DNA from 3 places in the Agrobacterium sp. NPDC089420 genome. Region 2 is predicted to be linked to each of the others. Evidence: riboswitches for the same ligand, from Rfam matches in the RefSeq annotation. Region 2 holds a riboswitch; each other region holds the start of a gene.
The links. A riboswitch is a leader RNA that binds a small molecule or an ion and turns the genes downstream of it on or off. The one in region 2 is predicted to bind thiamine pyrophosphate.
Positions count from the first base shown of each region.

Region 1: another riboswitch for thiamine pyrophosphate. It lies ahead of thiC (phosphomethylpyrimidine synthase ThiC); the one in region 2 lies ahead of ACI2KA_RS21080 (ABC transporter permease).
Region 3: another riboswitch for thiamine pyrophosphate. It lies ahead of thiB (thiamine ABC transporter substrate binding subunit); the one in region 2 lies ahead of ACI2KA_RS21080 (ABC transporter permease).

Region 1 is NZ_JBJDMY010000006.1:350,386-361,110, forward strand. Features, by position in the region: gene ACI2KA_RS12510 (glycosyl hydrolase 2 galactose-binding domain-containing protein) at 1-382, opposite strand, end outside; gene ACI2KA_RS12515 (DUF1839 family protein) at 379-1,362, opposite strand; gene ACI2KA_RS12520 (amino acid--[acyl-carrier-protein] ligase) at 1,369-2,277, opposite strand; gene ACI2KA_RS12525 (acyl-CoA dehydrogenase family protein) at 2,282-3,463, opposite strand; gene ACI2KA_RS12530 (acyl carrier protein) at 3,463-3,714, opposite strand; TPP riboswitch at 3,897-4,008, shown strand; gene thiC (phosphomethylpyrimidine synthase ThiC) at 4,103-5,926, shown strand; gene thiO (glycine oxidase ThiO) at 5,928-6,926, shown strand; gene thiS (sulfur carrier protein ThiS) at 6,901-7,098, shown strand; gene ACI2KA_RS12550 (thiazole synthase) at 7,103-7,876, shown strand; gene ACI2KA_RS12555 (P1 family peptidase) at 7,966-8,970, shown strand; gene ACI2KA_RS12560 (winged helix-turn-helix domain-containing protein) at 8,974-9,369, shown strand; gene modC (molybdenum ABC transporter ATP-binding protein) at 9,338-10,414, opposite strand; gene modB (molybdate ABC transporter permease subunit) at 10,411-10,725, opposite strand, start outside.
Region 2 is NZ_JBJDMY010000015.1:138,646-149,370, reverse strand. Features, by position in the region: gene ACI2KA_RS21105 (Lrp/AsnC family transcriptional regulator) at 1-71, shown strand, start outside; gene thiD (bifunctional hydroxymethylpyrimidine kinase/phosphomethylpyrimidine kinase) at 140-937, opposite strand; gene thiE (thiamine phosphate synthase) at 934-1,596, opposite strand; gene ACI2KA_RS21090 (hydroxyethylthiazole kinase) at 1,583-2,323, opposite strand; gene ACI2KA_RS21085 (ABC transporter substrate-binding protein) at 2,320-3,270, opposite strand; gene ACI2KA_RS21080 (ABC transporter permease) at 3,267-4,052, opposite strand; TPP riboswitch at 4,181-4,283, opposite strand; gene ACI2KA_RS21075 (TadE/TadG family type IV pilus assembly protein) at 4,476-5,801, shown strand; gene ACI2KA_RS21070 (alpha-glucosidase) at 5,812-7,803, opposite strand; gene ACI2KA_RS21065 (carbohydrate ABC transporter permease) at 7,816-8,670, opposite strand; gene ACI2KA_RS21060 (carbohydrate ABC transporter permease) at 8,675-9,586, opposite strand; gene ACI2KA_RS21055 (ABC transporter substrate-binding protein) at 9,757-10,725, opposite strand, start outside.
Region 3 is NZ_JBJDMY010000006.1:196,472-207,196, reverse strand. Features, by position in the region: gene ACI2KA_RS11860 (amino acid ABC transporter permease) at 1-564, shown strand, start outside; gene ACI2KA_RS11855 (MFS transporter) at 609-1,886, opposite strand; gene leuC (3-isopropylmalate dehydratase large subunit) at 2,302-3,711, shown strand; gene ACI2KA_RS11845 (M48 family metalloprotease) at 3,769-5,229, opposite strand; gene ACI2KA_RS11840 (ATP-binding cassette domain-containing protein) at 5,537-6,253, opposite strand; gene thiP (thiamine/thiamine pyrophosphate ABC transporter permease ThiP) at 6,250-7,890, opposite strand; gene thiB (thiamine ABC transporter substrate binding subunit) at 7,910-8,923, opposite strand; TPP riboswitch at 8,962-9,072, opposite strand; gene ACI2KA_RS11825 (VOC family protein) at 9,118-9,510, opposite strand; gene ACI2KA_RS11820 (ABC-F family ATP-binding cassette domain-containing protein) at 9,602-10,725, opposite strand, start outside.

The DNA of each region.
Region 1 (10,725 bases), on a different contig from region 2:
CCAGCTCGTCCGCCCCTGTCAGCCTGACCGGCACCTCAAGCCTTTCGAACATGTTTTGGCTGGCGGCGATCAGTTCGCCGTTGAAGAAGATTTCGGCAATGGTGGAAAGACCGTCAAAACGCAGGGTGGCGCGTTCACGCGCATCGGAAATCATCGTCAGCCGATACCAGGCATCCCTGTCGTTGAGCGCGACGGGGGCAAGGCGATCGAATTTTCCGGCGGCTTCCAGGGCCTGCGCCACGGTGCCGGGAACGGAGACGTGCAGAGTTTCCAGTGTCGAGGGAATGTCAGACGGGGTCTCGCAGGCATTCGCCGGCGTAAGTGTCAGCGTCCAGCCTTCACTCAGCAGTTCCTCGCTGTCGTCCTGAATATAGCTCCTCACGCTGCCTCGCTGGCATTTGACAGTTTCGCCGCAAGGCTTTCCATCAAGCCGTCCCATGCATCGGCAGCCGGATCGAGTACCGAGACCAGCGCATCGAATTTGCGGCGCGTGACAGCGCGGGCAAGCTGGAACTGCACGGTCTTGGCGACTTCGGAGATGCGCAGCGCATGATCGCGCGCGTCAGACAGGTCGTCGCCCTCCAGCCATTCGAAGTGGCTTGCCGCCAGTTCGAAATTGGCGCCAAGCTGGCGCAGGGTGTTGAAGGCGTATTTGTGGAAAAAGCCGAAGGGTCTTTCGGCGATCTTTTCCACCTGCGCCGGAAACACGGCGGCAAAAGCCCGGACCGGATTGGCGGAGGGGCGGCGCGAGAAATGGAACTTCAGCAACCGTTCGGCCGTCTTGCGAATATCTGCCGGCGCGGGATTGCTGTCTGCAAATTTCGCAAATTCCGTATAGGGCAGGAAGGGCGGGCCGGTTTCCGCCAGATGGTGCTGGAACAATCCGTCGAAATCTTCGCCTGCCAGATGGAAAAAACCGGCATTGTGGAAATAGTCGACTTCCCGCCTCGCCAGATCGAGCCGGTTAATGGCGATGGTGGTCTTGCCGTGTTCCTTCCGGTAGCCCACCCCATGGGTGTCCGGCATATAGAAGCTGTCCATTTCGATCAGGCAGATGCGGCCGCGCTCGAGCTGTGCCTCGATGTGGTTCTCCACCCTGTCGAAGATCGCAAGTTCGGTGGCGCGAACGCCATAAAGCGCCTCGAGGTCTTCCAGCGGCACCTTGAAAAAGGTGAACTGGTCGCCCTCGAAATCCTGCGTGAGCGTGAAACCGAACATGGCTTCCGGCGGCAGGCCTTTCGAGGCCAGTACCTCGATCCACAAGTCGATGTAGCAATTGGTTTCCGGCCACATTCTTTCGGAGGAATGGAGCGGATGCTGCGTGTAGTTTCGAGGATCGAGACCGGAAAAAATCTGCCGCATGGATGGTCAGCCCCAGAGCGTTTCCACGACCTTTGCAGGCCATTTCTTCACGTCGAGACCGTGATGCGCAAACAGTGCGAGTGCGATGCGCTCAAGGCCGAAACCGACGCAGGCGGTGTGGGCGACATCGCCATTCGCAAGATTGAGGCCCCATTTCTGGCCAAAGGCATCCTGGTGGTAATTGAAGCTCATGCAGGCCGTCGGGCTGGTCGTCGACGTGACCGGGATCAAGAGCTCGAATTTAAGGTTCTGGTCGCGCTGGTTGTTGGCGAGCATCTTGCCGGCACGCCCGAAGAAGGGATCGTTGGCGACATCGATGGTGACGTCGAGCCCGACCGCCTTCATCATGTCGACGCCGCGATCCATCCAGCTCTGGCGGAAATCGGTGACGTCGGCCTCCGTGCCCATGCGTACATACTCGCGCATGCGGAAAAGCTGCTGGCGGGCGGGATCCTTGGAGGGTTCATGGCGGAAACAATAGGACTGGATGTCATAGAGACCGCCGCCGGCAGGCAATGCGCCGCGCTTGGCGATCGTCGGATAAAGCGGATAACAGGCCGCCGGCGTCAGCACGATGTCGGTGGCCTTCTGGTCCTTGGTCCAGTCGCCGCCCTCATCCATGGTTTTCAGCAGGCTGACATGGTCGAGTTCGCAGCCGCAGAAGGAATGGACCGTGCCGGCAAGCTGCGGGAAGCTCTTCATGTAACCGCTTTTTTCGAAATAGGCGCGGTTGATGCCGGGCGGAAAACGGATCGCTTCGGCGCCGTCGGCGCCACCGGTGCGGTCGATCAGCCGCTCGAAGGCGGCAATAACGTCCTCGAACTGGCCGCTGCGTCCATAAAGACCGTCCACACCGGTTTCAATCAGCAGGCCTTCTTCGAACAGTCGATCGAGGAACGATGTTTGCATGTCCATGGTCTTATCCCAAGAGGCTGGTATCCTGCTTGTGAACCAGCAGGAGATTGGCGGAATTGCCGAGAATGCGGTCGTTGGAAATCATCAGCCGGGCGGAATGCGCGTCGCGAAGGTGACGGCCAAGGCTGTAGGGCGTGCCGTTCTTGTAGCCCATGATGCCGCAGACCAGCATGGCGTGGTCGATGATTTCCAGAATGGTTTCCGAAGAACAGATCTTCACATTGTTCATGGCGACCGCGAAGGCCATGGACATCAGCTTTTCCGGGTCGACCTTGGTGTCCTCATAGGCCTTGATGCCAGCAATGATGTTGGATTTGACGACCTGCAGCTTGGTGGACACCTCGGCAAGGCGGATGGCGCCGGGAGGAGCGGTGCCGGGTGACTTGCGTGCCGCGGCCCTGACGAAGGACTGTGCGCGCAGCACGGCATCCGAGGCGATGCCATACCAGACGGCGCTCCACAGGAGATGCGAGCTTGCAAGCATGGATTGCGCGGCGATTTCCGCGAAAGGCTTCGGGAATATCTGTGTCGCCGGCGCCTCGCCCCGGAACAGAAACCCATCCGAACAGGTGCCGCGCATGCCGAGCGTGTCCCAGACATGGGTTTTTTCGAGAATGTACTGATCTTTCAGAAAGACGGTCATCACCTGGTCGGCGGGCGCGGCATCCTTGTGGGCGCGCGAGGTGATGAGGATGGCGTCGGCATTGCTGCCATAGGAAATGACGGTCGCATCCTTTTCCAGCCGGCAGCTATCGCCTTCGACCTCGATCGCGCAGATGGAGTTGCGCAGATTGCCGCCGATGCCGCCTTCGGTGGTGGCCGAGCCGAGCAGAAGCTGCTCACCGGCGACGCGCCGCATGAAACCCGCATGCCAGGTGCTGTCGACGCCGTGTTCCACCAGGCTGGACAGTTTGATGTGATGCATGGCGAAAATCATCGCGGTTGCCGAGCAGGCCTGACCGAGACGGGCGCAGATATCGGCGATTTGCTGCAGGGATGCGCCTTCGCCGCCGAGGGAGGAGGGGATCTGGATGCCCAGCAGGCGTTCCTGTTTCAAGGCCGTGACGGCCTCTTCCGGGAAACGGCCGGTGACGTCCACCTCGTCCGCATGTCCGGCGGCAATGGTCGCGACACGGCCCGCGCGCGCGGACAGAGTTTCATCCTGCGGCGCTACGGTCACGTTCATCAGGCTGCCTCTTTACCATCCAGAATGAGCTTAACGGTGTCTTCAATGGCCTTGATGCTGGCGAAGGACTTGCGGTTCAGCAGATTATCGGGAAATTCGATATCGAAAGCTTCTTCAATACCCAGCATCAATTGCACCGACGCAAAGGAAGAAAGTCCGGCCGCGTAAAGATCGGCTTCATCAGCAATCGTATCGACGGGGGTGGGAAGCTGGCCGAATTTGGCCAGTATTTCACGAATAGTCGCATTCATTCCGACGTATCTCCAATGAAATCAACATTAGGAAGGTTTGTGCTTATCGTTATGCCGCAAACGATAATATTCACCTAAACCGTTAGGTTAATTACAACTAACGGCAGCATGCGCCATTCCCGCACCTTTGCCAAGCGTTGATGAGCGGCCTTGACAAAAGCCGGGCGGTGTCTTTTCCTATGGCCATTCACCAGGGGTGTCCCGTCAAGGGGCTGAGATTCTGCTTTCATGCGCAGTGACCCGTTGAACCTGATCCAGTTCATACTGGCGTAGGGACGGTGCAAAGATCGAGGGTCGGCTGGCGTCAGGACGTCCGTGTCGGCACTTCGGTATTTTCCATCATTCCGGCTCGAACTGGGTCTCCACTGTCAAACTTTGGAGCCTCAAGATGAATATCGTTGCCAAGACTATCCCGCTGTCGGTTACCACCGGACCGCATGCCGCCTCCACGAAAATCCATAAACCGGGAATCCTTCATCCACATATTCGCGTGCCGATGCGCGAGATCGCCGTTCATCCGACCGCGGGCGAACCGCCGGTCACGGTCTATGATTCCTCCGGTGCCTATACCGATCCCGCCCATCCCGTCCTGATCGAAAAGGGCCTGCCGCGCCTGCGTCACGACTGGGTCGTGGCGCGCGGCGATGTCGAGGCTTATGAGGGCCGGCACGTCAAGCCGGAAGATAACGGCTTTGCCACGGGCGAGCGCCTGACGCCGGAATTTGCCGTGCGCCACCAGCCGCTGAAAGCGACGGCGGGCAGGGCGGTGACGCAGCTTGCCTATGCGCGGGCCGGTATCATCACTCCGGAAATGGAATTCATTGCCATCCGCGAAAATCTCGGGCGTGAGGCAGCCAAGGAAAAGCTTGTGCGTGATGGCGAGAGTTTCGGCGCGCATATCCCTGATTATGTCACGGCGGAATTCGTGCGCCAGGAAGTGGCAGCCGGCCGCGCCATCATCCCCGCCAATATCAATCACCCGGAACTTGAGCCGATGATCATCGGCCGCAATTTTCTGGTCAAGATCAATGCCAATATCGGCAATTCCGCCGTCACCTCCTCCATGGCGGAAGAGGTGGAGAAGATGGTCTGGGCGATCCGTTGGGGTGCGGATACCGTCATGGACCTGTCGACCGGCCGCAACATCCACAATATCCGCGAATGGATCATCCGCAATTCGCCGGTGCCGATCGGCACGGTGCCGCTTTACCAGGCGCTGGAGAAGGTCAACGGCATTGCCGAGGACCTCAACTGGGACGTGTTCCGTGACACGCTGATCGAACAGGCGGAACAGGGTGTGGATTATTTCACCATCCATGCCGGTGTGCGGCTGCATTACATTCCGCTCACCGTCAACCGCGTCACCGGCATCGTCTCGCGCGGCGGGTCGATCATGGCCAAGTGGTGTCTGCATCACCACAAGGAAAGTTTCCTCTACGAGCATTTCGACGAGATTTGCGACATCTGCCGCGCTTACGACGTCTCCTTCTCGCTGGGCGATGGCCTGCGTCCCGGCTCGATCGCCGACGCCAATGACGCGGCGCAGTTTGCGGAGCTCGAAACGCTGGGCGAGCTGACGCAGATCGCCTGGGCGAAGGATTGCCAGGTGATGATCGAAGGCCCCGGCCATGTGCCGATGCATAAGATCAAGGAGAACATGGACAAGCAGCTGAAGACCTGCGGCGAAGCGCCCTTTTATACGCTTGGACCGCTGACCACCGATATCGCGCCGGGTTACGACCACATCACGTCGGGCATCGGCGCGGCGATGATCGGCTGGTTCGGCACGGCGATGCTCTGCTACGTTACGCCCAAGGAGCATCTCGGCCTGCCGGACCGTAACGACGTGAAGGTCGGCGTCATCACCTACAAGATCGCCGCCCATGCCGCCGATCTTGCCAAGGGCCATCCGGCAGCACAGGTGCGCGACGATGCGCTGTCGCGCGCAAGGTTCGAGTTCCGCTGGGAAGATCAGTTCAACCTGTCGCTCGACCCGGACACGGCGCGATCCTTCCATGACGAAACGCTGCCGAAAGAGGCGCACAAGGTCGCGCATTTCTGCTCCATGTGCGGGCCGAAATTCTGCTCGATGCGGATTTCCCACGATATCCGCGCCGAGGCGCAGAAGGAGGGGCTGGAGGCCATGGCCGCGCGCTTCAAGGAGGGTGGTGAGCTTTACATGCCACTGCCGACACCTGCGAATGCGGAATGACATGCGCGTTCTTGTCAGGGGAACGGGGGTCGCCGGTCTGACGGCGGCCTTCGAGCTGGCGCGAAGTGGCGTTACGGTCGAGATGTCGGAGCGCAACGCCGAACCATCGCGCGGTGCGTCCTTTTATGCGGGTGGCATGCTGGCGCCATGGTGTGAGCGTGAAAGCGCCGAAGACGCCGTTCTGGCGCTCGGCCAGGTGGCGCTCGACTGGTGGGAGGAAGCAACCCCCGGCCTTGTCGTGCGCAACGGTACGCTGGTCGTCGCGCCGGCCCGTGACAAAGCCGAGCTGTTGCGTTTCGCATCGCGGACCTGCGGCTATCGCTGGGTGGACGAGGGCGAAATCGCCGCGCTTGAGCCCGATCTTGCCGGGCGGTTCCGGTCCGGGCTCTATTTCCCGGGCGAAGGGCATCTCGATCCGCGCCTTGCGCTGCAATCGCTGCATCAACGGCTTTGCGCCATGGGTGTACGGTTTCACCTGGGGGTTTTGGTGGACGAACGGCGGTTCGACCGGGTGGTGGATTGCACCGGGCCTGCGGCGGTGGGGACGCTTTCCAGCCTTCGTGGCGTGCGTGGAGAGATGCTTTATCTCGCCACGCGGGAGGTTTCTCTCTCCCGTCCCGTCCGGCTGCTGCATCCGCGCATTCCGCTTTACATCGTGCCGCGCGAGCCCGGTCGTTTCATGGTGGGCGCAACGATGATCGAGACGGAGGATACGGGTGCCATTTCCGCCCGCTCGATGATGGAATTCCTGAATGCCGCCTATGCCGTTCATCCGGCTTTCGCGGAAGCGGAGATCATCGAGACCGGGACAGGCGTGCGTCCCGCCTATCCCGACAATCTACCGAAAGTCACCGAGGATGGCCGGACCATCTTCATCAACGGCGCGCACAGGCACGGCTTTCTGCTCTCGCCGGCCATGGCGGGGCAGGCGGTCCGGATCGTCCGCCAAACGCTTTCTTACAAGGAACAGGATCATGAAACTTCTGGTGAATGGCGATGAGCTTGATCTTGCCGCCGAAACATTGGCCGGCCTGCTCGCCAGCCTGGATTATGAAGGCGAATGGCTGGCGACGGCGGTCAATGGCGATCTGGTGCATTCGCAGGAGCGCGCCGGTTACGTGCTGAAGGCTTTCGACCGCGTCGAAATCCTCTCGCCGATGCAGGGAGGTTGAGGCCATGCTGACGCTTTATGGCCGCGAGGTCTCGTCCCGTCTTCTGCTCGGCACGGCGCGTTATCCGTCCCCCGCGCTCCTTGCCGATGCGGTGCGGGCCAGCAACACGGATATTCTGACGATTTCGCTGCGCCGGGAAATGGCAGGGGCTAAGAAGGGCGGTCAGTTTTTCGAGCTGATCCGCGAGCTGGATCGGCAAATCCTGCCCAATACGGCCGGGTGTCATACCGTCAAGGAGGCGGTGCTGACGGCGAAGATGGCGCGGGAAGTGTTCCGCACCAACTGGATCAAGCTGGAGGTCATCGGTCATCACGATACGTTGCAGCCTGATGTCTTTGCCCTTGTCGAGGCGGCGAGAATCCTCTGCGACGAGGGTTTCGAGGTCTTTCCCTATACGACCGACGATCTTGTCGTGGCCGAAAAGCTGCTGGAGGCGGGCTGCAAAGTGCTGATGCCGTGGTGCGCGCCGATCGGCAGCGCCATGGGGCCGCTCAATCCGACGGCGCTGAAATCGATGCGGGCGCGATTTGCGGATGTACCGCTGATCGTCGATGCCGGTATCGGCCGGCCCTCCCACGCGGTGACGGTAATGGAACTCGGCTACGATGCCGTCCTGCTCAACACGGCGGTTGCCGGAGCCCGTGATCCGGTCGGCATGGCGCAGGCTTTCGCTCACGCCATCGAGGCCGGTCATCGGGCTTTTCTGTCCGGGCCGCTGGAGCCGCGGGACATGGCCGTTCCCTCGACACCCGTGATCGGGACGGCAGTTTTCTCCTGATCGCGGCCTTCCGCCAGCGTCGGGTACATCACCTTTTTGCGTTGACAGTGCCCCGCGGCGGCGGGATACCGGGAGAAAAGGGGAACGGCATGGCGACAGGCAACAATCTTCTCACCGATATCGATGGCGTTTCGGTCGGCAATGTCACCGATCTCTCTCTCGGTTCCGGCGTCACGGCGATTGTTTTTGAGAAACCAGCCATTGCTTCCGGTTCTGTCCTCGGCGGTGCGCCGGGCGGGCGCGATACCGGCCTGCTGGATCCGGCGATGACGGTTGAAACCGTAGATGCCTTTGTGCTGTCCGGCGGTTCGGCCTTCGGGCTGGATGCGGCGGGTGGCGTTCAGGCCGGTTTGCGCGAGATCGGGCGTGGCCTGCAGGTGGGCTCCACCCGTGTACCGATCGTGCCGCAGGCGATCCTGATGGATCTGCTGAATGGCGGCGACAAGAATTGGGGGCTGCATTCGCCTTATCGGGAGATGGGCTATGCGGCGTTCAAGGCGGCAAGCCGTGGGTCTTTCGAGCTCGGAACGGTGGGTGCGGGAACCGGCGCGACGACGGCCACCTTCAAGGGCGGCCTCGGTTCGGCGAGCGCCGTCAGTTCCGGCGGCTACCAGCTGGCGGCCATTGTCGCTGTCAATGCGCTCGGTTCCGCGACGCTTGGAACGAGCTGCCATTTCTGGTCCGCACCTTTTGAGGTTGACGGCGAATTCGGTGATTGCGGCTTTCCGGATCATTTCGACACGGGTCACACCGCCCTGCGTCTCAAGGGGGTCAATCTCACGGCGACGACCATCGGCGCGGTGGTCACGGATGCCGTGCTGACGAAGGCGCAGACGCACCGCCTTTCCATCATGGCGCATGACGGGCTCGCCCGCGCTGTGCTGCCCGCCCATCTGCCGAGCGACGGTGACACCATGTTCGCGGCTGCGACCGGTGAAAAACCGCTTGAGGGCGGCATTCATTTTGCCGAACTCTGCCATCTTGCGACAATGGTGATGGCGCGGGCGGTGGCGCGCGGGATCTATGAGGCGACGGCGTTGCCGGTGGATGGCGGGCAGAGGGCCTATCGCGATATTCATGGCCGGGGTGTTTGAAGCATGAGCGAGAAACGCCCGGCGCTGAAGCCCGTTCTTCGCATCGATTTTCCGCCCGGAGAGCGTCTGGGCCATGGCAAGATCGAGTTGATGGAGCTGATTGTCGAAACCGGTTCGATTTCGGCTGCCGGGCGCAGGATGGATATGTCCTATCGCCGCGCATGGCTGCTGGTGGATGCGCTGAACCACATGTTCAGACAGCCGGTGATCGAATCGCAGCGCGGCGGCAAGCAGGGCGGCGGCGCGGCATTGACCGCCTTCGGCGCCGAATTGCTGACGCGCTATCGCGGCATGGAAAAGCGGATGAACGAGGCCCTGCGTCAGGATATGGACTGGCTGGAAGCCAATCGTAATCCTGCCGATGCCGTCAATACGGATCGAGAGCCGCCGACTTTATGATTGCGTGCACCGGTTTTCCGGGCACCAGTTGCAAGCGTTGGCGCGAGAGGTCGGTGATACGCGACTGGATGATATCGCCGCCGCAATCCACCTGAACCGTCACCATGCCGTCCCCGCTACCCGACATATCTGCGACATGGCCTTCTAGAATGTTGAGTGCGCTAAGCCCTTCGGGTTTCACCAAAGCCAGCATGACATCGCGTGCCGGTATCAGCACCCGTGCGGAACTGCCCGGCTCGCCCTTCTTTGCGGGAACCTGCAGCAGCGCCGTGTTGAGCCTGACGGCGGCAAGCCCATGCCGTTCGTCGAAGCTTTCGATGCGCCCGGACAGGATGCTGCCCGCCTCCCGCCGCTCGAGATGGGTACTGAAATCCGGTCTAGCCAGCACTTCGGCTGCTGGTCCCTCGCCTTCGACCTTGCCGTCCTTCATCACCACGATGCGGTCGGCAAGACGGGCGACCTCCTGGATGGAATGGCTGACATAAACGATCGGGATTCTGGTCTCGTCGCGCAGCCGCTCGAGATAGGGAATGATCTCGGCCTTCCGCTGTTCGTCCAGCGAGGCGAGCGGCTCGTCCATCAGCAGCAGCCTGGGGGAAGAGAGCAACGCGCGGCCGATGGCGACACGCTGTTTTTCGCCGCCAGAGAGCTTGTTCGGACGGCGCTGCAGGAGATGGCCGATGCCGAGCATATCGACGATACGGTCTTCATGAGCGCCCGTCGTTTTGTCCGCGGCGAACCATCTGCCGTAATGCAGGTTTTGCGCCACGCTGAGATGGGGGAAAAGCCGCGCCTCCTGAAAGACATAGCCGAAGCGGCGTTTATGCGCCGGCAGAAACAGCCGCTTTTCACTATCGGCCAAGATCTGGCCATTCAGAATGACCTGTCCCCTGTCCGGACGCAGCAGGCCGGCAATGATGCGGATCATCGAGGTCTTGCCGGAGCCGGAGCGTCCGAACAGTGCGGTCACGCCGCCTTCGGAGGTAAATGATGCGTCGAGTTCGAAGGAGTCGAAGCGATGATGGCTGGAAACCGAAAGCGTCATTCCATGCTCACCCGTTTGCCGATGATGCGGGCCAGAAACTCCGAGACGAGCAGTGCCAACATGGAAATCACGATGGAAACGATGGTGAGCCGCAAAGCGCCGGCATCGCCACCTGGAACCTGCGTGAAAGTGTAGATGGCGGCGGACAGCGTTTGGGTCTCGCCGGGAATGTTCGACACGAAGGTAATGGTCGCGCCGAATTCGCCCATGGCCTTGGCGAAAGCGAGGATCATGCCGGCGATGATGCCGGGCAGTATCAAGGGAAGCGTGACGGTGAGGAACACCCAGAGCGGGCTTGCCCCCAATGTCCC
Region 2 (10,725 bases):
TGCCGGGGGTTTCGCGGATACATTCGAGTTTCGCGATCCGCAATGTGCTGGCGACGCCGAAGGCGCGGTAGCGTCGAACCCGTGGCTACCCCCTGTCCTGCAGGACAGGGGGTAAGCCCCAAACTCTGCCCTCTCATCGCTATCCCCACCACCGATAAAAATGATGCACCGGCCCCCGCCCATGTCCAACGGCAAGTTCCCGCCCGGCATCGAGCGCTCCATTCAGATAGTCCTTCGCAAGCCCGACTGCATCCCGCAATTCATGCCCCATCGCAAGATGAGCCGTAATCGCAGCCGCCAGCGTGCAGCCGGTGCCGTGGTCGTTTTTCGTCTCAACCCGTGGCGCGGAAAGCGTCTGCATGCCGCCATCCGCAAACAGATAATCCGTGCTCTCAGGTCCATCGCCATGGCCGCCCTTGATGAGCACGGCTTTCGCGCCGCCCCTCAGGATCAGCTCTGCCTGGCGCGTAATGTCTTGCTCCGTCTCCGCAATTGGGGTTCCCGTCAGCAGCGCCGCTTCCGGCAGGTTCGGCGTGACAATGGCGGCGAGCGGCAGGAGTTCGCGCCGCAAGGTCTCGATGGCGTCCTCATGCAGCAGCCGGTCGCCCGAGGTCGCCACCATGACGGGGTCGAGCACCACCGGCTGCGTTTGCTGCCGAAGCCGTTCTGCGATGGCGGCAATGGTTTCTATCCGCGAGACCATGCCGATCTTCACCGCATTGACGGCGAGATCGGAAAAAACCGCATCCATCTGCGCAACGATGGTGGCGACCGAAATATCCTCCACCGCCGTCACGCCCCGGGTGTTCTGGGCAGTGATGGCGGTGATGACGCTGGCGGCATAGGCGCCGAGCGCGGAGAAGGTCTTGATGTCGGCCTGGATACCGGCGCCGCCGCCGCTGTCGGAGCCGGCAATGGTCAATGCAATGGCTGTCATGGCTGTCTCGCTTTCAGCGCTGCGTCAATTGCAGAGCGGAAACCCTTGGTCGCGCTGGCAATATTGCCCGCCCGAAAGATGGCGGAAATGACCGCGACACCATCCGCGCCGGCGGCGATGACGGGCGGTACACGGGCAAGGTCGATACCGGCAATGGCGCCGACCGGCATGTCCGGTCTCCATTCCTTCAGCAGGGCACGAAGCGTCGAAAAACCGTCGATACCGACCGGCCTGTCGGGGTTCACCTTGGAAACCGTTTCGAACACGCCGCCAATGCAGGCGTAATCGACAGGCATGGAAGCCGCCCGTTCGGCATCGGCGCGGTTCTTGACGGTAAGGCCGATGATCGCCTTTTCACCGAGAATGCGCCTTGCGGTCTTTGCATCCATGTCGTCGGCGCCGAGATGCACCCCATCCGCGCCGGAGGCAAGCGCCACATCGACGCGGTCGTTGACGACCAGCGGTACGCCGGTGCCGGAGATGGCCTCATGAATGGCGCGGGCGTTGTCGATCATGTCCCGTGTCGAGCCGTGCTTGTCGCGATACTGCAGAATGGTCGCGCCATTGAGTGCGGCGGCCAGAGCAAGCTCGGCCAAGGGCGCGACATCGGCAAGCCCGGCATCCACCAGCGCGTTGAGACGGTAATCAACCTTGTTCATGCTCAATCCTCGCGTGATTGACGATGTCGTCACCGGAAATTGCAGACAGCGCATCCAGAAACGCCGCTTCGAATGTGCCGGGACCCTTTGACTGTTTGGCGGCCAGCTCGGCAGAAACGCCGGTGACGGCAAGGGCGGAGGCTGCTGCCGTCAGGGCATCCTTTTCCACCGCCATGAAGGCGGCGATGACGCCGCCCGACAGGCAGCCCGTGCCGGTCACCTTCGCCATCCATGCGTGGCCGTTGACGATCCTGACGCTGCGTATCGCATCGCGGAGATGATCGACCGGTCCGGTTTCGATCCTCACCGCATTCGGCACGTCCCCGACCAGGCTCATTTCCGCCCGGTTGCCCCGCACGATGGTGGGGGAAAGGGCGATGAGCTCCCGGGCGAAGGCCAGCCGCGAGGGTGAATAGTCGACATGCACGGGATCGACGATCCACGGCTTGCCGGATGCGCTGGCGATCTCGATCGCCAGCCTTATGACCTTGCGCCGCTCGGCGTCCAGCGTACCGAGGTTGACGGTCAGCGCATCCGCCTTGGCGACGAAGCTCTCGATTTCTTCCGGTGACGTGGTCATCGACGGTATGCCGCCAACGACGGTGATGCCGTCGGCGGTAAATTTCTGCACCACGGTGTTCATCAGGCAATGCACGCGTGGGCGCGCCTTGCGCACGCGCTCCAGAATATCGGCGGCCTTTGCCGCCGTGGGAAGATCTCCGGTCATGGCTGCTGCAGCTCCACGGCGATGTCTTCAACGGCCGGCGCCTGCTTGATCAGTTGCATGTCCCGCATGAATGCGCCGAAACGGACATAGCGGGCGCGGTCGAGCGCGGCGGGACGCTTGGCAAAACGCGGCAGGGTGTCGAAGAAGGCCTGTTTGTTCAACGCATCGTCAAGGTTCGGATAGGCCTTGATGAAAAGCTGCCAGGCGTCCTGCGGATGGTTGGTGATGAAGATCGCGGCCTGTTCCACGGCGGAGAGGAAACGCGGCAGGCGGCTGTCCGTCGCGAGATCGCGATGGGCGACGAAGATCAGCTCGTCATAGGCCGGCACGCCGTGTTCCTCCGGGAAGAAGGAACGGCCCTCGTGGCCTTCGAGCTTCATCTGCGTCAGTTCGAAATTGCGGAAGCCGCCAAGCGTTGCGTCCACCTTGCCGGCGATCAGCGACGGCGAGAGCGAAAAATTGACATTGATGAGTTCCACGTCATCCTTCGTCAGGCCGTCCTTTTCCAGCATCCGCTTCAGCATGGCGTCTTCAAAACCGGAAACGGAAAAACCGACCTTCTTGCCCTTCAGGTCCTTCAGGCTTTTGATCGGCCCGTCGGCCAGAACGGTGACGGTGTTGAGGGGGGTTTCGACCAGCGTGCCGAAACGCACGAGCGGCAGGCCGGCATCGTGGTCGAGATAGAGGTTCGGCTGGTAATGCACGCCGATATCGGCCTGTTTCGCGGAGACGAGGCGCGGTACGGCGGAGGGGTCCGCAGGCGGCACCAGTTCCACGTCCAGGCCGGCATCGGCGAACAGGCCGCGCTCCCTGGCGATCACCATCGGCGCATGATCGGGGTTCACGAACCATTCGAGCAACACGGTCAGCTTGTCGGCCGCCTGTGACTGTACGGGTGCAAGCACGCTGGCCGCTGCGAGGACGAGGGAAAGAAGAGTTCGTTTCATGGTGCCGAAAGTCTCCGTAAATATCTGAAAGAATTGACGTGTTCTGTTTCCTTGGCCCAGGGGGCCAGATTGGCTGTCGCGCGATCGACGATAAGCCTGAGCAGTACCGCCATAACGGCAAGAATGGCCATGGCGGCGAACATGGTGTCGGTCTGCATGCGGGCATTGGACTGGATCATGACGAAACCGAGCCCGGCGGAAGCCCCGACCCATTCGCCAATGACGGCGCCGAGCGGGGCGAGCGGCGCCGCCACCCGCAGCCCCGATATCAGCGACGGCAGCGCCAGTGGCACGCGCAGCCGGGTGAGGATCTGCCAATGGCTCGCCTCGGTCAGCGATGCGGCGTCGAGAATGGCCCGGTCCGTGCGATTGAGGCCATCGGTGAAGGCGGAAGCGACGGGGAAGAAGATGATGATCGCCGTCATGACCACTTTCGATGCCATGCCGAAGCCGAACCAGAGGACGAGGATCGGAGCGAGCACGAAAACGGGAAAGGCCTGCAGCACCAGGACCATGGGCCAGAAGAGGCGGCCGAGACGCGGGATGGCGGCAATCGTGAAGGCGACGACGATGCCGGCGACGATGCCTGCCGTGAGCCCCAGCGCCATTTCGCCAAGCGTCACCATGGCCTGACCGAACAGGAAACCGGGCTGGCGCAGGAAGGCGGCGGCGACATCGGCGGGTGACGGCAAAATATAACGGGGCGGCGCAAACAGCCATGTCCCCGCCTGCCAGAGAAGGAGCAGAAGACCGATACCGTTCAACGCATGTGTGGCGCGCATGGGCCGGACCTCAGACGCAAACGCACCATGCGCGAGGGGCAGAAGGTTTCAGCATCATCATTCGCTCTCCAGATGTGACAATCACGGAGATCAGGGTCAGGCGGAGAAGAGAAAGGGCTGAGCCTCAAGGGCACGACAGTTTCCGTTCCTACGCCGGCATGACCCGGATCAGGTTCAAGGGTCCGGCTCATCGCCATCTCAGCACCGTGCGGTGCTCCCCTCGGAAGAGCTTGTTTTGTAGGTCAAGTTTTAAAAATGTCAACGGTACGTCCTTGCATGCCAGGCGGTCACGGACAGATGAGGGAATGATATATGTGGTTATGAGGTATATCGAATTTATCGATGATTAGTTATATCAATAAACTATATTGCAATATCATTCCGTTAGCTGTTGCCGGCATTCAGAGAGGCTTGGGGGCTAACTTGAAGAACATCTGGCGGGACAGGTCGGGAAATTTTGCCATACTCAGCGCAGTGCTGATGATACCGCTCTTCGGGGCGGCGGGTGTAGCGCTGGACATAACACGCGGTGTCACCATCAAGTCCGATCTGCAGATGGCGGCGGATTCCGCCGCGCTCGCCGTGGTTGCCGATACATCGGCAAGCGCCCAGGCGGCGAGGACGATGTCCGGCGATGGCGTCATTACCGTTGGCGCTGAGGAAGCGGCGGCGTTGTTCCACAGCAATCAGCGGGGGAGCGCGGATTATAAGCTCCTGTCCCTTGAAGTATCGGTGATCAAGCGTGGAACCATCATTGAATCGGCGGTCAATTTCAGAGCTTCGGTGACGACGACGCTCACCCGGCTTCTCGGAACGAATTTCATCACTGTCGGGGGCAGCGCGACAGCCAAATACGAGACGGAAACCTTTACCGATTTCTATCTCCTGCTGGACAATTCCCCTTCCATGGGCGTCGGCGCCACGCCGGCCGATGTCGCCACGATGCAAAAGGTTATCGGATGCGCTTTCGCCTGTCATCTGACAACGAAAGACGGCACGTCAGATCCGGCCAGCACCTATTTCAGGATCAAGAACAAAGATATCGACGCCAAGGATCGCATCAACGCGACCACACGCATCGACGTGGTTGCCAAGGCAACCGCGAGCTTGATGGATACGGCGGCGGCCACGCGCAAGAGCAAGGATCAATATCGCATTGCCGTTTATACTTTCGGGAAGACGGCGGACGACGCCTTTCCCGACCAGGACCTGTTTGAGGTTGTGTCGCGCACGTCGGATTTGCAGGAGGCCAAGAAAAAGGTCGGCGACATCGAACTGATGTCGGTTCCTTATCACATGTATAACAACGATCAGCACACCAGTTTCGATCGGGCGCTGACCAAGATCGAAGGCAAAATGGGAGCGTCGGGCAGCGGCGCTAGTTCCGCTACGCCGGAAAAAATCGTGTTCTTCGTGTCTGATGGGGTCGGCGACAGCTACAAGCCCAACAAATGCACAAAACAAACGACGCAAGGCGGACGTTGTCAGGAGCCGATCGACATAAGGCTCTGCACCAAGCTCAAGGAAAAAGGCTTCCGTATCGCCGTGCTTTATACCACTTACCTGCCGCTGACGGGCAATGGCTGGTACAGGCTGTGGATACAGCCCTTCCAGACGGAAATCAGCTCGCGTATGCAGGCCTGCGCGTCTGCGGGGCTGTTTTTCGAAGTCAGCCCTTCGCAAGGCATCAGCGAGGCGATGTCGGCGCTTTTCAAAAAGGCAATCAGCGCGCCGCGTCTTACAAGCTGATGGCCGCGTTTCAGGTGCGGCGCAGCCGCTCAAACAGCGGCGCATGGCTGCTCTCGGCGCGGTAGAAAACCGCAGGCTCGCCAAGCGGTACTTCGATGGTCACCTCTTGACCGCCGGCATGACGGGCGCCGCTCCACAGATGCACCCACTCGCCGTCGCCCGGAAGATAGAGCAGGCGATGCGTTTCGCCGGCTTTCCAGACCGGTGCCACCAGCATGTCCGCCCCGTAGAGATAGCTGTCCTGAATGGAATAGGTCTGCCGGTCTTCCTCGAAATGCAGGAAAAGCGGGCGCTGCACCGGCAAGCCGGTTCTCGCGGCCTCCGCAGAGAGCGATTTCAGATAGGGGGCGAGCGCTACGTAGATCGCCGTCATGCGGGCGAAATGGGCGAGCACCACCTCGTCCTGATCGATCTGGAGATTGTCGCGCGGGCGGTTGCCTTCATGCGTGCGCATGACGGGGGTGAAGGCCGCCATTTCCGCCCAGCGCATGATGAGTTCCGCCGTCCGGACATTGCCGAACAGGCTGGTGTAACCGCCAATATCGGAATGGTGATAGGCATTGCCCATGAGGCCGGAGGAAAGCGCGCCGCAGATGACGGTGACAAGTCCATCGTGGCGGGAGAAATCGACGGACTGGTCGCCGCCCCAGATCAGCGGGCAATGGGCCTGCACACCGGTGAAGCCTGCGCGCATGAAGAACAGCGCTTCACCCGTCTTGCCCCGGCTTTCGACACCCTTCGCGTTGACCTCGGCCCAGAGCGTGGGCCAGGCATTGTGCATCAGCTTGGCGTCGATGCCGTTGGAAAGCTTGATGTCGATCGGCAGATATTCGCCGAAATCGGCCATCCAGCCGGAAAGGCCGAAATCCAGCATGTTCCTGCCGATGATCTCCTCGGCGAACCAGTCGGCGGCGGCCGGATTGGTGAAATCGACCACGCCGCAATCGAATTCGCCGAAATCCACCAGCGCCGTCTTGCCGTCCGCGCCGGTGGCGAAATAACCGGCTTCTTCGGCGACCGGGAACAGTGGTCCGTCGACGCAGAGATAGGGGTTCACATAACCCAGGAAACGGATGTCCTGATCGGCAAGCTCGGCGATCTTCTGGCGCAGATGCGGATAGCGGGTTTCATTGGCCTGCCAGTCCCAGAAGAGCCGTGCCCCGAAGGATGTCTGGCGCAGCCCCACCCAGTCCTCGCACCACAGGCCGGACACCTTCGTTCCGGCCGCGCGGATTTTCTCCAGCCGGGCAAAGGAGTTGACGCCGTCCTTTAACCCGATGACGGCGCCGTTATAGACCCAGTCCGGCAATTCCGGCTGGCGTCCGAACCGCAGCGACAGGGCGGAAACGATATCGGTGAAGCGGTCGCCGGCAAAGAATTCGATCCTTTCGGGGATCGCCCAGATCTCGATTTCGTGGAAATCGCCATAGCGGAAATCGAAGACCGAATAGGCGCTGGTTTCCACATGCAGCGCATATTTGCGCGATGAGAGATAGGTCGGCTGCGGATAGTTGGTGTTGTAATAATCACCGCCCGCCTTGCCGCTGACATCCGACTTGAAGGTGATGTCTGTGGTCTTGTCGCGGCCGACGCCGGGTTCGGAGGTCCAGAGCGGGAAACGCCGTCCGCGCATGTCGAAATAGGACATCTGCTCGCCGCCGCCCCAGACATGCTCATCCGTTTCCGCGACGACGCGCAGCCAGAGGCGGTTGATCGCCTCATCCAGCGCCGTCAACCGGATGGTGTTACCGTCGAGCGTCAGACGTAGGCGCGGGGCCTGCCCGGGTGCGGAAGAGAGCGTGACGCTGTCGCCATCGAGTTCGGCATGGCGCAGCGCGGTTCGCTCGATGACATAGTCCTCGATATCGAAATTGCCGCGATACATGTCCATCCGCTCCTTGCCGAAACCGGTGAAGAAAGCCGGGTTGTCACGCGAATGGGAAAGCAGGATACGGCCGCCGATTGAAAGCGTGAAGCCGTCTTTGGTCTTTTCGAATTGCATGACTGTACCTGTTTAGCCCTTGAGACCGCCGGCGGTGAGGCCGGAGACGACCCTTTCCTGAAAGATGACGATCAGGATTGCCACCGGCACGATGCCGACCACCAGCGCCGCCGAAATGACCGGCCAGGGAAAGGCGAACTCGCCCTGATAAAGCTGGATGCCGACGGGCAGGGTGCGCAGCGCCGGGTTGGAATTGAAGGACAGCGCCAGCAGGAACTCGTCCCAGGCATTGACGAAGGCGAGAATGCCGGCGGTGAAGACGCCTGGTGCGCAAAGCGGCACAACGACCTTGAACAACGCGCCGATGCGGGTGCAGCCATCGATCATGGCGGCATTTTCGAGATCGCGCGGAATGCTCTCGAAGAATGAGACCAGCATCAGCGTGCAGACCGGCAGCGAAAGCACCGTGTAGGGCAGGATCAGCGCCGTCCAGCTGTTGAGCAGGTTGAGCGCCCGCATGATCTCGAACAGCGGCACCAAGAGCGTCACCAGCGGAAAGGTGGAAACGGCAATGATGAGCGAGAGGATCAGCGCCCGGTATTTGAGGTTCAGCCGCGCCAGCGCGTAAGCCGCCAGCACCGAAATCAGGATGGTGAGCGCGGTTGAAAGCAGCGCCACCATGAAGCTGTTGAACAGGAAGAGGTGCAGCGGCTGGTCGGAAAAGGCCTGCATGTAATTGGCCAGCGTCGGCGCATGCGGAAACCAGGTGATCGGCTTGACCGTCAGTTCCGCTTCCGTCTTCAGCGAGGTGAAAAGGATCCAGATCGCCGGGAAAAGACCATTCACCAGAAGAATGGAGGCGGCGATGAAGCGCAGCGGCTTGCCGGAAAAGAACGAGGACAGACCGGAATTTGCAACGGTGCTCATGGGATCAGTCCTTCGTCCTGATGATGCGCAGATAAACGGCGGTGACGCACATGGAGAGCGCAAACATCATGACGGCGAGCGCCGAACCGTAACCGAGATCGAGGAAGGAAACGGTGTTCTGGTGAATGTACATGGCAAGCGTCGTGGTAGATGTGCCGGGGCCGCCGCCGGTCATCATGTAAGGAATATCAAAGGTCTGCAGCGCCGTGATCGTGCGGAAGATGAGGGCGACGACGATCGAGGGCTTGAGAAGCGGCAGGGTGATCTCGAAGAACTGCCGGATTTTGCCCGCACCATCCACATCCGCCGCTTCGTAGAGCGAGCGCGGAATGGTCTGCAGGCCGGCAAGGATCATCAGCGCCATGAAGGAGGATGTCTTCCAGATGATGGTCAGGCAGATGGCCGCAAAGGCCCAGTTGGGGGAGTTGAACCAGATGACGCCTTCGAACCCCAGCCGGTTCAGCACATCATTCACCACGCCATATTCGTAATGGAAAAACCAGGCAAAGATCAGGCCGGCAAAGGAGAGCGGCAGCGCCCAGGGGATCAGCAGCGACAGGCGCATCGGCCATTGCATGGAAAAGGGCAGGTTGGCGAGCAGCGCGAGGCCGAGGCCCATCAGCAGAGCGCCGGGCACGGTAATCAGCGTTATAAGAACCGTATTCCAGGTGGTTTCCCAGAAGATCGGGTCGTCGAACATCGCCGTGTAGTTTTCAAAACCGATGAATTCCGCCGGCAGGCCCGATGTCAGCGACAGGCTGAAAAACGAGGTATAAACGAGCCGCGCCACCGGATAGACGATGATGAGCGATAAAAGAATGGCGGCAGGCGCCAGCAGAAGCACGGCAAGCGACCGGTCGCCGAGATCGAGCCAGCGTGTCCAGCGCGGCAGCTGCTTTTCGTCCACCCGGACCATGGTTCTTTCCGGCATTGTCACACCTGCCACTCCCGCAACTGGATTCACGTCATCGTCTCCCGATCGGACCGGTTCATGCCCGGTTCGTTGTCGCGCTGCTCAGGCGACATTTCTGTTCCGTCGAAGCGGCCGGAAAGGGCATGAAACCATGCCGCTCTCCGGCCTGAAGCTTAACGCAGAACGCGCCGCAGACGGCTTTCCATCTGTTTTGCGCCGTCCTCCGGCGTCATCACGCCGGCAAGCACGCCGTTGACGGTGGTACGTATCGTCTCGCTGACCTCGTTGTAACGCGGCGTCACGGGGCGAGCCTTGGCGGTTTCGACCACGGGCAGCGCATCGGCGAACCACGGGATCGCCTTGGTCACATCGGCATCCTTGTAGAGCGCGGCATAGGTGGGCAGGAGGGCGGCGTTGATGGCCATGAACTTCGAGACGTCCTCACCGGAGAGATATTCCACCAGCTTCTTGGCCTCATCCTGTTGCTTGGAATAGGCGGACACGCCGAATTCCCAGCCGCCGAGGCAGGTCGTCTGCTCGCCGCCCTTGACGGCGGGCAGGCGGGTAACGCCGACCTTGTCATTCACCTGCGATTCCTTGCCCTGGAAATGGGTCCAGGCGTAGGACCAGTTGACGGCGAAGAGAACCTTGCCGGCCTGGAACTCCTTGCGGGTGTCGTCGGTCGCCACTTCGGAAATATTCTTCTTGGAAATGCCCTCGTCGACGAAGCTCTTCCAGAGCTTCAGTGAATCCACGGCGGCCTGATTGTTGAAATTCAGCTTACCGTTTTCAACCAGCGACTTGCCTTCGCTCCAATAGGGTAAGAGGAAGGTGCAGACCGCGCCCTCGATCGCCTTGCCCTGGAAGGACAGGCCCTGAAGCTCGGGGTTCTTTTCACCCTCCATTACCTTCTTGGAGGCTTCCTTCAGCTCGTCCCAGGTGGTCGGCGGCTGAATGCCGTATTTGTCCAGCAGGTCCTTGCGGTAATAAAGGAACATCGAGTCGGCGAAGGCGGGCAGCGCCACGATCTTGCCGTCCACGGTGTTGGCTTCGGCATAGGTCGGCAGATAGCCGGACATGTCCTTGCCGGAGAAATCGCTGGTCCAGCCGGCCGTTGCGAATTGCGCCGGACGGATGACGTC
Region 3 (10,725 bases), on a different contig from region 2:
GCGCGATTTTATGTCGAGGTCGTTCGCGGCATACCGATCATCGTTCTGCTGTTTTACATTGCCTTCGTCGGCACGCCGGCGCTGGTGGCGCTCTACAATTGGCTGACTGTGCCGCTTGCCGCCAATGGCTGGCTGGAACCGCTGATGGTTCGGGACGTATCGCTGACATGGCGCGCGATCATCGCGCTGACGATCGGTTATGCCGCCTTCATCGCGGAAATCTTTCGCGCCGGCATACAGGCCGTGCCGGAAGGGCAGATCGAGGCGGCCAAGGCGCTGGGTTTCAGCCGCTACCGGCGTTTCAGGCTCATCATCCTGCCACAGGCGATCCGGACGATCTTTCCGCCGCTTTCCAACGATTTCGTTGCCATGGTGAAAGACAGCTCGCTCGTCTCGGTGCTTGGCGTCACCGACATCACCCAGATGGGCAAAGTCTATGCGGCGGGATCTTTCCGGTTTTTCGAGACCTATTCGATCGTCGCTTATATCTACCTGATCCTGACCATTGGTCTGTCGCTGCTGCTGCGGCGGATCGAAAAGGCGATGCGCTCGAAACGCGGATAGGAAAAGACGACAGCCGGCGGAACCGGCTGTCGGATTGGTAAAGGTCAGGCGGCCCCGGCCGGATTGCCCATCCTGCGGGTGGCGATGATGACCAGCACGCCCGCAAGCGCCAGGCAGAAGGCCAGGAAGAACATCGGCGCAATGGTGCTGCCGGTCTGATCCTTGATCCACGGCACCACATTCTGCGCCACGAAGCCGCCCAGATTGCCGACGGAATTGATGGCGGCAATGCCTGCGGCCGCACCCGCTCCCTTGAGGAAGCGGCCGGGCAGGCTCCAGAACACCGGCTGGCCGGCAAAGATGCCCGCTGCGGCAACGCACAGGAAGGCGAACTGCAGGACCGGATCGCTGAGCAGCGCCGACATCAGCAGGCAGAAGGCGCCTACGAAGGCGGGGCCGACAATATAGGGCGTCTTGTTCTTTGCTTTGTCGGCGGCCAAGGGCACGACGAACAGGGCAATGGCCACGATCACCCAGGGGATGATGTTGATGAAGCCGTTGGCAGTGTTGGAAACGCCGAAACTCTTCACGATCGTCGGAAGCCAGTAGCTGAGCCCATAGGCGGCGAGCGGAAAACCGACATAGCACAACGACATGAACAGGACACGCGGATTGATCAGGGCTTTGAAGCCATCCTCCGCATGCTCTTCCATGCCCTTGTTTTCTTCGGCCAGACGGTTCTTCAACCAGTCCTTCTCGTCCTGCGTCAGGAACTTCGCCTTTTCAGGCGTATCATCCAGATAAAAGAAGGTGACGATACCGGCGATGACGGCAGGAATACCCGTGGCCAGGAACACCCATTCCCAACCGGCATAACCGAGGAAACCATCCAGATCGAGCAGCATGCCGCCCAGCGGCGCGCCGATCGCATTGGCAAGCGCGCTGAAGATCATGAAGAGGCCGATCATGCGGCCGCGATAATCGCGCGGGAACCACAGCGTCATCAGGAACAGCACGCCGGGGAAGAAACCCGCTTCGCAGAGCCCGAGCAGGAAACGCAGGATGTAGAACATCGTCGCATTCTGCGTATAGGCAAGCGCGATGGTGACGGCACCCCAGGAAACCAGAATGCGGGCGAACCATTTGCTGGCGCCGAAACGGTTGAGGAACAGGTTACTCGGCACTTCGAAGATGAAGTAACCGATGAAGAACAGCGAGGCGCCAAGACCGTAGGCATATTCGCTCAAACTCAGCGCATCGACCATCTGCAGCTTGGCATAGCTGACATTCTGGCGGTCGATATAGGCGATGAGGTAGAGAAGGCCAAGAAACGGCATCAGCCGCCAGGTGATCTTCGAGATAAGGGCCTTTTCGGATACCATATGCTTTCCCTCCCTTCGATTTCTCGTCGAAATGCAAATGATAAGGGGACCCATCTATATGTGCGACGCAAAATACGCAAGTTGCATCGCACCATGGCCATTCAGGAGCCGTGGCAAAACGGGGTGTCTTAAGGATAGGCCGCCATGATGCGGCGCACATAAGCCCCACCCTGGCAATGCTGCGCATTCATGTTGCCGTAAAACCGGCAATCTGCTATGAACGCTGCCATGGGATCTAAATTCGGATGTCTCGCGCAGAATGTTTATGTGCTGCAGGACCACAAGCGTCTGCCGGCACGGTTCTTTGCGCGCGTTTCCGGGGCGCTCACCAGCCGACTTAGGCTCGCCTGACAGCACCCGCTGTCCATCGCCTTATTGAATCCCGATACAATTTTCCATGACAAGGCACAGAGCCATGAGCGCACCCCGCACCTTATATGACAAGATCTGGGACGACCACGTCGTCAACCGGGACCCGGACGGAACCTGTCTTCTCTACATCGACCGTCACCTCGTCCATGAGGTGACGAGCCCGCAGGCCTTCGAAGGCCTGCGCATCGCCGGCCGCCCCGTGCATTCGCCGGCCCGCACGTTGGCCGTGGTGGACCATAACGTTCCCACCACCGCCGACCGGCTGGAAGGCATCAAGAACGAGGAAAGCCGCATTCAGGTGGAAGCGCTTGCGCAGAACGCCAAGGATTTCGGCGTCGAATATTATTCCGAGCGCGACAAGCGCCAGGGCATCGTCCATATCGTCGGCCCCGAACAGGGCTTCACCCTGCCGGGCATGACGATCGTCTGCGGCGACAGCCACACCTCCACCCATGGCGCTTTCGGCGCGCTGGCGCACGGCATCGGCACTTCGGAAGTGGAACATGTCCTGGCCACCCAGACACTGATCCAGAAAAAAGCCAAGAACATGCTGGTGCGTGTCGATGGCAAGGTGCCGGAAGGCGTGACCGCCAAGGATATCATCCTCGCCATTATCGGCGAGATCGGCACGGCCGGCGGCACCGGCCATGTGATCGAATTTGCCGGCGAAGCGATCCGTTCGCTGTCCATGGAAGGCCGCATGACGGTCTGCAACATGACCATCGAAGGCGGCGCCCGTGCCGGTCTGATCGCGCCGGACGAAACCACCTTCGATTACATCAAGGACAAGCCGCGTGCGCCGAAGGGCGAAACGCTGGAACAGGCGATCGCCTACTGGAAGACGCTGAAATCCGACGAGGGCGCCCATTACGACAAGGTTGTCATCCTCGATGCGGCCAATCTGCCGCCCATCGTCTCCTGGGGTTCGTCTCCGGAAGACGTGACCTCCGTTCAGGGCATCGTGCCCAATCCGGACGACATAGAGGAAGAAAACAAGCGCGCTTCCAAGTGGCGGGCGCTGGACTATATGGGCCTGAAGCCCGGTACACGCATCACCGATATCGCCATTGACCGCGTCTTCATCGGCTCCTGCACCAATGGCCGTATCGAGGATCTGCGCGCCGCGGCAAAGATCGTCGATGGCCGCAAGGTGGCCCCCACCGTTTCGGCCATGATCGTACCCGGCTCCGGTCTCGTCAAGGAACAGGCGGAAAAGGAAGGTCTGGACAAGATTTTCGTCGAGGCCGGTTTCGAATGGCGCGAGCCGGGTTGCTCCATGTGCCTTGCCATGAATGACGACCGCCTGAAGCCCGGCGAACGCTGCGCCTCCACCTCTAACCGCAATTTCGAGGGCCGTCAGGGTTACAAGAGCCGCACCCATCTCGTCTCCCCCGCCATGGCGGCGGCGGCGGCAATCGCCGGTCATTTCGTCGACGTTCGCGAGTGGCAATGATCGCCGCAGGTGCCTGAAGACAAAACCCCGGATCACTCCGGGGTTTTTCTTTGAGCCTTATTCCGAAATGATCTTCACCCGCTGCCCGGGCTGAATCGTCGCCGTGGCACTCATCGCATTGATCATGCGGAACATATCGACCTTCCGGTCTGTTCCCATCATCCGTGCCGCCATCGTCGCCACGGTTTCACCGGGCTTCACCGTCACCACGCGAACCCGCAACGGCTTCAGGGAGGCAATCTCCTGCGGCGTCATCTTGCGGAAGCTCGTGCGCAGCACATTGGCGATGGAATCGAGCTGGGTATTGCCCTTCGGCACCGCCGTCAGGAACCGGAATATCTGCTGCCCGACACGAATGACGGTCACGTCGAAGTCCCATTTATCCGCACTTGCCCGGGCTGTCGCAGCCTCCAGACCGTTGATCTGGGTTTCCTTGACGGTTTCCGGCAACAGGCCGGCAACCCAGCCGCTGGTCAGGTAATTGGCAAGGCTTGTCTGTTTCGGATCGGCGACGCCGTCGAAACGGATGGCCATGTCGCCAGGACCCGTCGCCAGAACCGCTTCGACCTTGTTGTCGATGACGAAACCCTCCGGCACGTCAAAACGGATGCCGAGCGTTCCGTGCAGGAATGTCTGGCCGCGGACGTAACCTTCCTGCGGGCTGTCGCCGTAAAGCAGGCCGTCTATGCCGTCCAGAAACCAGTCGCGGCCACGATCCCCGACCTGGCCTTCCTGGCCGAAGGCGCGGGCGTGACGGCGCGCAAGCTCGATGCGCTGCGGCGTGTTGGGGTGGCTGGAGAGGAAGTCGAGGCTCTGGTCGTTTTCGGGATCGGCCGAGGAGAACCGCGCATAGGCCGCCATGGAATCCAGAAAGCGCGGCGAAGCATAGGGATCGTAACCCGCCTCGCCCAGCATGCGCACGCCGATGACGTCCGCCTGCAGTTCCTGCTGGCGCGAGAAGGCCGCAAGCCGGAGCTTGCCGCGGGCCAACGCCTGTTTGCCGGCGAGATCGCTCGACAGAACCTCGGCGACCACACGGCTTGCAATCACCTCCGCCTCTTCGCGGCGCTGGCGTTCGATACCATGGTTGGCCGTGACATGGCCCATTTCATGCGAAAGCACGGCCGCCACCTCAGACGCGTCATTGGCAAGCGCCAGAAGCCCGCGCGTCACGTAAAGATAGCCGCCCGGAAGCGCGAAGGCGTTGATGGCCGGCGAATTGAGAATGGTGATGCGATAGGATTGCTGCGGATTTTCCGAAACGGCCGTCAGCGCACCCGCAATGCGGGCAACAAGCCGCTCCGTCTTGGCGTCGCGATATTCGCCGCCATAACTCGCCACGATGCGCGGATGTTCGCGCGCGCCCATCTGCGCACGCGGATCGTTCTTCTGCACCTCCTCCACGGTTTGCGGATTGTCCGACGGGCGCAATGTGGACTGGTAGGCCGGGCTGAAGAGGGACTGGCACGATGACAGGAACAGCGCAGAGGCCGTCAGCACGGAACAGGCCGCAGCCATCCTGCCCGAGCGGCGAAGGCCTGAACGGGAGAAGAGCCTCCACTGTGCAGTCATGCTATTTTTCATTCCCTATGCCTGCCCCTAACGTTCCTGATCATCCGTTAATTGCAGACCAGAATAACAGATTCGCCCCAACGGGCGATGAATGCCGATACGGTAAAAACGATCCATCAAGTCCGGAATATTCCTGAAGAACGCAATAATTCTCGTCTTTTCTCGGGCAACAACTTGAAACTGGCAAGTGCAAATTAACGCCATTGAAGTCATCTAAAGCGATTGCCAGCGGCGCGCGTCGAAAATAAGGCGATCAGCCGTTCAGGAAACTGTCGACGGCCTTCACATTTTGTGTGGTGAAGAAATCTGCGGTCGTTCCGGCATAGGCAATGCCGCCGCGATCAAGAAAAACCACCCGCTGCGCCAGCTTTTTTATGTCTTCCGGATGGTGCGTGACAATAATCACGGTGTTTTTTGTTTCGGCGTGCAAGTCGAGAAGCAGCGCCGCCATGCCCGATCGCAACCCTGGATCGAGCGCGGCAAAGGGCTCATCGAGCAGCATGACCGGTTTTTTTCTGACCAGCGCACGCGCCAGCGCCGCCCTTTGCCTTTCGCCACCGGAAAGTGTGCCCGGCAGACGCCTGTCAAAACCCGCAAGACCAACGCGGGCAAGCGCCGTCTCGATCCCCTGCCGGTCTTCCGCCTTCAGCTTCAATGCGGGGCTGACGCCGAGCGCGACATTGGTGAAGATATCAAGATGGGCGAAGAGGTTATTGTCTTGAAAGATCGATGACACCGGTCTTTCGGAAGGGTCGAGCGCCGTCACGTCCCGCCCGCCGATCACCACACGGCCGGAATCCGGCGCCTCGAAACCGGCAACCAGATTGAGAAGCGTCGATTTGCCCGAACCGGATGCGCCGACAACGGCGGTCACCTGACCTTGCGGGAAGATACAATCCAGTTCGAAATCCTGCGTTCCAAGCCGCAGCCTGACCTTGTCCAGCCGAACTGCGAAATCATCGCCCGTCATGTGCCCACCCTTGCTGATTGCGCCCGTGTCGATTGCAATTGCCGTGAAACGCCGCCTGCGGCAAGCAGCAGGCAGACAATACCGAGAAGGAAGGCGTAGCCGGCCGCATCATTGGTGCGGTAGCTGCCCATAGTGCTGTAAACCAGCCAAGGCAAGGTGACGAAATTTTCCGACCCGAACAGGGCAACCGCGCCAAGATCACCAAGCGACAGCGCCATGGCAAAGCAAAATGCCATCAGCATGGGCCGCCACAAAACCGGCAGATCGGCAAACCTTAGCCGCGACAGGCCCTGCAGCCCGAGACTGGCGGAGAGCCGGCCGGTGCGCAGAAAATGGCTGGTAAAGGCCGGTTCGAGAACACGCATGGCAAGCGGCAAGGCCATCAGCATATTGATGAGCGCCACAAGAACAGGCGCATAAAAGCTGACATCGCCGAAGGGCCGCAATAGCAGGAACCATCCGCTTCCGAGCACCACCGGCGGAACGAGCAGCACCAGCGACGATCCTGCCCCGAGCAGGGTGGCAAGCAGGCGCAGCGGCCACGCCGCCTTGCGCCTGGAGCCGACAGCTTGGCGCGCACCGATGATCGCCATGCAGCTGAACACGACGAAAATGGCCGACAGCCCGGCAATTGCAAGACTGGTCACCGCGGCGCGCAGGAAGACCGGCGCGGTGACGAGACGCGGCAGATCGGCCTGCAGCCCCGAAACGGCTATGGCGGCAAGTGGCAGGCCGATCAGCAGAATTGCAAAAACGATCGCCGCCCCGTCCCACAGGCGCGCTCCGGCGTTCTTGCCGTCGAAGCGACGCATGGTGCGGTCAAGCGAGGAAATCTCCTCGTCCGGTGATGGTAGAAATGCCAGAAGACCGAGCAGGACTGCGGTGAGAACGATCTGCAGAACGGAAAGCGCAATCGCCCGCTGTGGATCGAAATCGAACCGCAGCGCCTGATAGATCGCCACCTCCAGCGTCGTCGCCGCCGGCCCGCCGCCCAGAAGAAGCACGAGCGTGAAGCTGGTGGCGCACAGCATGAACACCAGCCCGGCAATGCCCGGAATGAGCCTCGAGATGGCCGGCCATTCGATGAAACGGAACACCGAGACCGGTCCCATGCCGAGACTTGCCGCCATGCGCCAATATTCACCCGGAATGCGCTCCAGCCCGGCCAGCATCAGCCGCACCGAAAGCGGCAGATTGAAGAACACGTGGGCAATGAGGATGCCGGAAAGGCCATAGATGCTGAAAGGTTGTTCCGCACCGGCAAAAATGAGGACAGTGTTCAGGACACCCTGCCTGCCCCAGATGGTGATGATGCCGAAGGCGCCGACGATCACTGGCAGCCCCATCGGTACCGCCATCAGCCGGATGATCCAGATCCTTCCCGGAAACTCTCGCCGCCGGGCAAGTGCCAGAGCGACCGGCAGGCCGAGAACAATGGACAAAAGAGTGGAAAGCATCGCCTGATAAAGCGTGAAGCGCAGGATGCGCAATGTATAGGCGTCCATGATGCCGGCCGCGGATGCACCGGCATCAAAGGACAGCAAAGCTGCAACCGCGAGCGCCATGAACAGGAAAACGGCGGCAAAAGCCGCCGTCCCGAAGATGATCGACCGCCGGTAGTCGCGACGCAGCATCATGCCGGTGCGTGCCTTTTCTTCAATTCATGCTCATGGCCGCCAGCCATTCGTCGATCCACGCCTTGCGGTTCTTGGCTACTTCTTCCGGGTCCATCAGGAAAGTCTTTTGCGGCACGACGAGTTTGGAAAACGCCTCCGGCAAAGGTGCCGAGGTTGCCGCAACCGGCATCATCCAGTTGTTTTCGGGAATCGCGTCCTGAAAGCCGGGCGTGAGCGTGAAAGCGAGGAACTGCTGTGCCAGCGCCTTGTGCGGCGCATTTTTGAGAAGGCCGGACACCTCGATCTGGATGTAATGTCCTTCGGAAAAGGCTGCGGCCTGATAACGATCCGACTTTTCAGCCACCATGTGATAGGCTGGCGACGTGGTGTAGGAAAGCACCATCGGCACCTCGCCCTTGGTGAAGAGACCGTAGGATTCCGACCAGCCCGGCGTGACGGTGAGAATGCGCTTTCTGAGCTTTGCCCATGCTTCCGGCGCCTTGTCGCCATACACAGATTTGACCCACAAAAGCAGGCCGAGCCCCGGCGTGGAGGTGCGCGGATCCTGAATGGCGATCTTCTGCGAAGGATCGCCCTCCACCAGTTCTTTCAGGCTCGTAGGCGGATTCTTGACGGTCTGCGTATCATAGACGACGGCGAAATGCCCATAATCATAGGGCACGAAAACATCGTCCGTGTAACCGCCCGGCACCTTGGCCGCCGATGCATCAATGCCGCTGACGTCAAAAAGCCCTGTCTGCTTCGCCTCCGCCACGAGATTGGTATCGAGGCCGACAACGACATCCGCCTTGGATCCCGCACCTTCCAGCTTCAGGCGATTCAGCAGTGCCACGCCATCCGCCACACCCACAAAATTGACCGTACAACCGCACAGCTTCTCGAAGGCTTCCTTCACCCTGGGGCCGGGACCCCATTCGGAAACGAAGCTTTCATAGGTGTAGACGGTCAGTTCCTGCTTGTCCTGGGCGGTGGCGAAACCGGGCAGCAACAGCGAGGCGGCAACGAGGGAATTCAGGAAAAGACGACGGCGCACGGATATCTCCTCAAAAACGATAAGGGAAATAGCCGCTTGCCTTGAAGCCGTCTAATCCCTCCGCCGGTATGAACCGGATCAGGTTCTTCGGGTTGGCAAGCCTCTCAGCCTTCTGCACGCGAGAACAGAAGACACCCCGTTAGATCAAGATCATGGTTTAGTCCCGCCATCTGCGATTGGCAAGATGGCCAGGGTCAGCCCTGCCCCGTCATATGCACCAGTTCCCAAACGTGACCGTCGGGATCCTGAAAACTGCCGGCATACATGAAGCCGTGATCCTGAACGGGTTTCCAGCCGCTGCCGCCGGAGGCAAGCGCCGTTGCAATCATCCCGTCGATTTCTTCGCGGCTGCCGGCGGAAAGACAGGTCAGGACTTCGGTGCTGCGTTTGGCATCGGCGATATCGCCATTGATGAAATCGCGAAAACGCTCCTCCTGAAGAAGCATCACGAAGATGTTCTCTTCCACGATCATGCACAGCGTGCGGTCATCCGAATATTCCGGATTGAAGCTGAAACCGAGCGCCGTGAAGAAGTTTCTCGATGTCTCGATGTTCTTGACGGGCAGATTGACGAAGATCATGCGCATAATGTGAACTCCTCCGAACCGGCACAACAAACGGCAATTCCGCCTGCCTGTCAAAGGCGGATGCCGTTCAAATCGGCAAAAGATATCGTCTTCAGCCTTCCAGTTCCTCTCGCAGCATCTCCAGCTCCAGCCATTCCTCTTCCATGGCCTCCAGCTTTTCGCGCAGCTTCGACATCTCCTGCGCCAGCGTGTTGAAAGTGGCGGGGTCCTTGGTGAAAAGCGCCGGATCGGCCATGCGCTGTTCGCGTTTTGCGATTTCACCCTGCGCCTTTTCCATCTCCTTCGGCAGATTTTCGAGCGCGAATTTCTGCTTGAAGGAAAGCTTGCCCTTCGCCTTTGCCGGTTCCTGCGACGGCGCGGCTGAAGACGCTGTTTTTGTCTTCTCCTGCTTGTCCGCCTTGCGCTTTTCTTCCGCGGCCCCCTTGCGCTGCGCCATCATGTCCGAATAGCCGCCGGCATATTCGATCCAGCGCCCATCCGGCTGGTCCGGATTGGCCGGCGCAATGGTGGAGGTGACGGTGCGGTCGAGAAAATCACGGTCGTGGCTGACGAGAATGACCGTACCGGAAAAACCCGCAACGATTTCCTGCAACAGATCGAGCGTTTCAATATCGAGATCGTTGGTCGGCTCGTCGAGGATCAGAAGATTGGTCGGCCGCGCCAGGATACGCGCCAGAATAAGGCGTGCGCGCTCACCACCCGAAAGATTGCGGATCGGCGTGCGGGCCTGTTCCGGCTGGAACAGGAAATCCTTCATGTAGCCCGTTACGTGCTTCACTTCCCCATTCACCAGCAGATTGTCACCCCGGCCATCCGTCAGGTAGTGCGCGAGCGTATCGTTGGGATTGAGCTCCTCGCGCTTCTGGTCGAGTGTTGCGATCTCCAGATTGGTGCCGAGCTTCACCACGCCGCTGTCAGGTTCAAGCTGGCCGGTAAGCATCTTCAAAAGCGTGGTTTTGCCGGCGCCATTCGGCCCGACGAGGCCGATGCAGTCGCCGCGATGCACCCTCAGCGAAAACGGCGAGACGATCACACGCTCGCCATAGGCCTTGGTGATGGCTTCTGCCTCGATCACCAGCTTGCCGGATTCACGTCCTTCGGTGACGGTCGCCTGCACGGTGCCTTGCGGTCCCTTGTGGCCGCGATATTCGGCGCGCATGGCCTGAAGCTCGCCGACACGGCGCATGTTGCGTTTGCGCCGCGCGGTCACGCCAT